2 regions of the Enterobacter sp. UPMP2052 genome follow, and region 2 is predicted to be linked to the other one. Evidence: predicted binding sites of a transcription regulator. Region 2 holds the regulator's gene; the other holds the start of a gene.
What was found. The regulator Fur, encoded in region 2, represses iron uptake genes when iron is present. The targets are predictions, from matches to a motif close to ATAATAATGAGAACNACTATCAA.
Positions count from the first base shown of each region.

Region 1 (2,203 bases), 1.0 Mb from region 2:
GGTGGCGTCCGGATTGCCCATCACGTAGAGCAGAGTGTCGTTGAACGTTTGCTCGCCGTGAGTTCCACTGAAACGAATCGACCAGCCGTTATCCCAGCTGTGAGTGAGGTTAGCAAAAACTTTACGTGATTCAACGTTGTATCCCGTCCAGTCCGCCGAGGTATTCACGTTGCGATCGTAATGGGTGCGTCTGCCGTTACTGTACAGGCTGGGTAATCCGCCCCAGGTCGGGTTGGCGGTATTTGTTTGCTGATAATCCCAGCCCAGCGAGGCCGTTGTGTGTTCCGTTACATCGCCTTCAATTACGCCATAGAGAAATTTCTTGCGCTTACCATATCTGTCAAGCCAGCTGTCCTGATCCTGATAACCTGCCACGACGCGCCCGCGCAGGCTGCCGTCGGAATTGAGCGGCGCGGAGATGTCGCCCACATAACGCTGTTTGTTCCAGCTTCCGTAGCTTGCGCTGACGTTGCCCCTGAAGGTTTTACTGTCGGCACGTTTACGCACCATGTTCACCGTTGCTCCCGGATCACCAGCGCCGGTCATCAGGCCGTTCGCGCCGCGCACAATCTCGATACGATCATAAATGGCGGTATCTTCCTGCGCATCGCCAAAGTTCCACGCGTCGCCCATCGATGTGGGGATCTCATCGTAGGCGAAACTGGTGATTTCAAAGCCGCGAGAAAAGTAGCTGGAACGCTCGCTATCAACCTGCTGCGACGAAACGCCGGTGGCATTGGTTAATACCTGGTCAATGGTTTGCAGATCCTGATCCTGCATACGCTGGCGCGTCACGACGCTTACTGACTGGGGAACGTCGCGCGGCGTCAGCAGCATTTTGGTGCCTGAGCGCGTGGTTTTTACCGCATAATCCTGCTGCGAATCGGCGCTCCCGCCCCCGTCGCCGTAGACAACCATTTCTTGTTCTTGTGTATTCTCATCCGCCTGTGCCGGGTGCATGACGGCGGACATCGCCAGCGCAAGCAGTGAAAGTGAGAATGGCGTATGAATTAATCCTGCGGGCGCTTTCGCGCGAATTGCCCTGCCGTTAAGCATCATCATGTTACCTGTCAGTTGTTGTCGTTTTTGCAAGTCATCTATCTAAATAGGAATGGAAATGATAATTATTTGCTTTATTATGCACAGGTTATTTTGTAAGTGAAATGTAAATAAATGTATATTTATAAAAAATCAGCGCCTTTCTCGTCTGACAGGAACAAAAAATGAACAAATTGCAATGGCTAAACGGAAAGACATGGGGCGTCAGCGTCCTTACCGCGGCGTTAACCCTGAGCGCAACCGCGTCAGCAACTTCCCCTGATTCGCCTGCATTCAAGCAGCGCGAACTCGCTGATGGTTTGTATGAGATGGTTTATTCTCCAACGGCAAACGCGTTATACGTCGCGAGCGCGCAGGGCTTTAAAAACGTCAACGGTGGAGTGCTCTATAAACTGGATCCCACAACGCTTGCCACGCAAAGTGAAACCCACACCGACCTGAAAAACTTCGGCATGGCGGCGGACGATAATGGCAAGGTCTACTACACCACCAACACACTTGATGGCGGTGTATCGAAAGTGGACGTGCAAAGCGGCAAGGTGCTGCAGCGCCTGATGTTTGAAGGCAAAGATAAGGATGGCGACCCGGTTGGCGCACGTGAGATCCTCTTCCACAAGGGACAACTGTTTATCGGCGGCGTTGCCGACCCTGGTTTTATCTCCGTGGTTGATGCCAGCACCATGACGCTAAAAGCCCGAATCGAGAATGCCGGAAAATGGGTGACGGGGATTATCTATTCGCCGTTGACAGATCGCCTTTATGCCGCCAATGGCGGCGGTGAAATTCTGGTGATTAACCCGGGCACGTATAAAATCGAACAGCGCTGGACGCCGGGAGATAAAAAAGGGTATTTGTTTCTCAACATGGCAGAAGATCCGGCTACCGGCCGCCTGTTCGTGACCGATGATTCAAAAGCCAAAACCACGTTAGTATTTGATGAGCGCAGCGGGAAAGTTATCAAGCGTCTTGAAGGCGATGCGCTGGGGATTAAGTTCAACGCTACGCGCAACGAAATTTACATCAGCCAGCGCGAGTCAAAGAAGGTGCTGCAGCTTGACGCTGGCAGCTATGCCGTGAAAAACAGCTGGACGTTCACCAGCCATCCTAACAGCCTCCTGGTGACACCAGACGGTAAAACGTTATA
Region 1 covers NZ_JBSKJR010000001.1:994,518-996,720, reverse strand. The annotation lists gene fhuE (ferric-rhodotorulic acid/ferric-coprogen receptor FhuE) at 1-1,059, opposite strand, end outside; gene ACWKX3_RS04580 (YncE family protein) at 1,224-2,203, shown strand, end outside.
Region 1: the regulator Fur is predicted to act here: its motif matches at 1,118-1,140, upstream of fhuE (ferric-rhodotorulic acid/ferric-coprogen receptor FhuE).

Region 2 (2,203 bases):
CAGCTCAACGCGTTACGCAGCAAGGCATAAGTCTGAAAAACCCCCGTATTTCCCTTTTCATGTAGCACAGAGTGCAGTCCTGCGCGATAGCTGTTTCCGCAGGGTTGCCAGTTCTGCTATTATTGCCCTTATCCGTGGACAAATTGCGCCACCATACCATTAAGTTTCAAGAGGTTATTTTACTCATGGCAATCATCGGCATTTTCTTCGGCAGTGATACCGGCAATACCGAAAATATCGCAAAAAACATTCAAAAACAGCTCGGTAAAGACGTTGCCGATGTACATGACATCGCCAAAAGCAGCAAAGAAGACCTCGAAGGTTATGACATCCTGCTGCTGGGTATCCCGACCTGGTACTACGGCGAGGCGCAGTGCGACTGGGACGATTTCTTCCCGACGCTCGAAGAAGTGGACTTCAACGGCAAGCTGGTCGCCCTGTTTGGCTGCGGCGACCAGGAAGATTATGCGGAATACTTCTGTGATGCGCTGGGCACCATCCGCGACATCATTGAGCCACGCGGCGCGGCGATTGTCGGCCACTGGCCAACGGCGGGCTACCACTTTGAAGCGTCCAAAGGCCTGGCAGACGACAACCACTTCGTGGGTCTGGCTATCGACGAAGATCGTCAGCCAGAACTGACCGCTGAGCGTGTCGAAAAATGGGTGAAGCAGGTCCGTGAAGAACTGAACCTCGACGACATTCTTAACGCCTGATTTTCCTGCGGCGCAACTGCGGTTGCGCCCGCATGCCAGGTAAAACCGATTAAATTAATTGCTACAAACTTTTAACTTTTTCGCTCAGACCTGTACAATATCCCCCTGATAAAAAGTGGGCTCCATCGAACAAGTTTGTTGGTGATACCACGTTTTTATAAGCATACTTTGCCTGAGACTTGCAGTTTTCATTTAGCCATGGCAGTTCTATAATGAGACGCATTATCCCAGGTGCATTTTCTGTCACTTCTTCTTTTGAAGTGAAACGTTTAGCAACAGGACAGATTCCGCATGACCGACAACAATACCGCATTAAAGAAGGCTGGCCTGAAAGTAACGCTTCCTCGGTTAAAAATCCTTGAAGTGCTTCAGGGGCCAGACAATCACCATGTCAGTGCGGAAGACCTTTACAAGCGTCTTATCGACATGGGCGAAGAAATTGGGCTGGCAACCGTTTATCGTGTGCTGAACCAGTTTGATGACGCGGGCATTGTTACCCGTCATAATTTCGAAGGCGGTAAATCTGTTTTCGAGCTGACCCAGCAACACCACCACGATCATCTGATCTGCCTCGACTGCGGCAAGGTCATTGAGTTCAGCGATGATTCTATTGAATCACGCCAGCGTGAAATTGCCGCGCGCCACGGTATCCGTCTGACTAACCACAGCCTGTACCTGTATGGACACTGTGCGGAAGGCGATTGCCGCGAAGATGAGCACGCGCACGACGCGAAATAAGCAAACTTTCATACTCTGAGCCAGCCGCAAGGTTGGCTTTTTTTTTGCCTTAAAAAGCCCAGTGGCGCTGCGCTTACCGGGCCTACGGGCGATGACACCTCTGTAGGTTCGGTAAACGCAGCGCCACCGGGCGTCAAACAGCGCTATTGGTTATTATTACGAATTTCCTGCCAGATCTTATCGCAACGCTTCTCGACTTCCTGCTCGTTACCGGTCTGACGCGCCTGAATACAGGCCTGGTAATCCATCACGCGGACATTCTCCTGCGTCGCGAACTGTTCATGCGCTTTCTCTTTCTTCAGCACATTCAGCACGCTCTGGCAGGCTTCAACTTTCTCCGGCGAGCCTTGCGCGGTATTGATACAGGCGCTATAGGCCTCTTTCAGACGCGAATCTTCTTTCGGGGCCTGAGGCTGCGCACAGGCCACCAGCCCTGTTGCCAGCATCGCGACCATGACTACTTTTCTTTTCATCTGCCGTCTCCGTTTCGGCGGGCCACGCCCGCCGGGGTTTCATCAGAAAATAGTGAATGGCGCGATGACCATGAATTTCACGTCACGTTCATCCTGGAAGATATTGCCGTAACCGCCCGCATAGCTTGGGATATCGGAGTGGTTGTCATACTGCGTGAAGTGCAGTTTGAACATGGTGCCCTTGGCACGCCCGTCCTGCAGGGTGTAGCTAGCATCCAGACTGTAGGAGGACTCTTTCAGGCGGTAATTAGGATCGTAGTACGCATCCGGGGTTGC
Region 2 covers NZ_JBSKJR010000001.1:2,036,934-2,039,136, forward strand. The annotation lists gene ybfE (LexA regulated protein) at 1-30, shown strand, start outside; gene fldA (flavodoxin FldA) at 186-716, shown strand; gene fur (ferric iron uptake transcriptional regulator) at 1,008-1,454, shown strand; gene chiQ (ChiQ/YbfN family lipoprotein) at 1,598-1,927, opposite strand; gene chiP (chitoporin ChiP) at 1,970-2,203, opposite strand, start outside.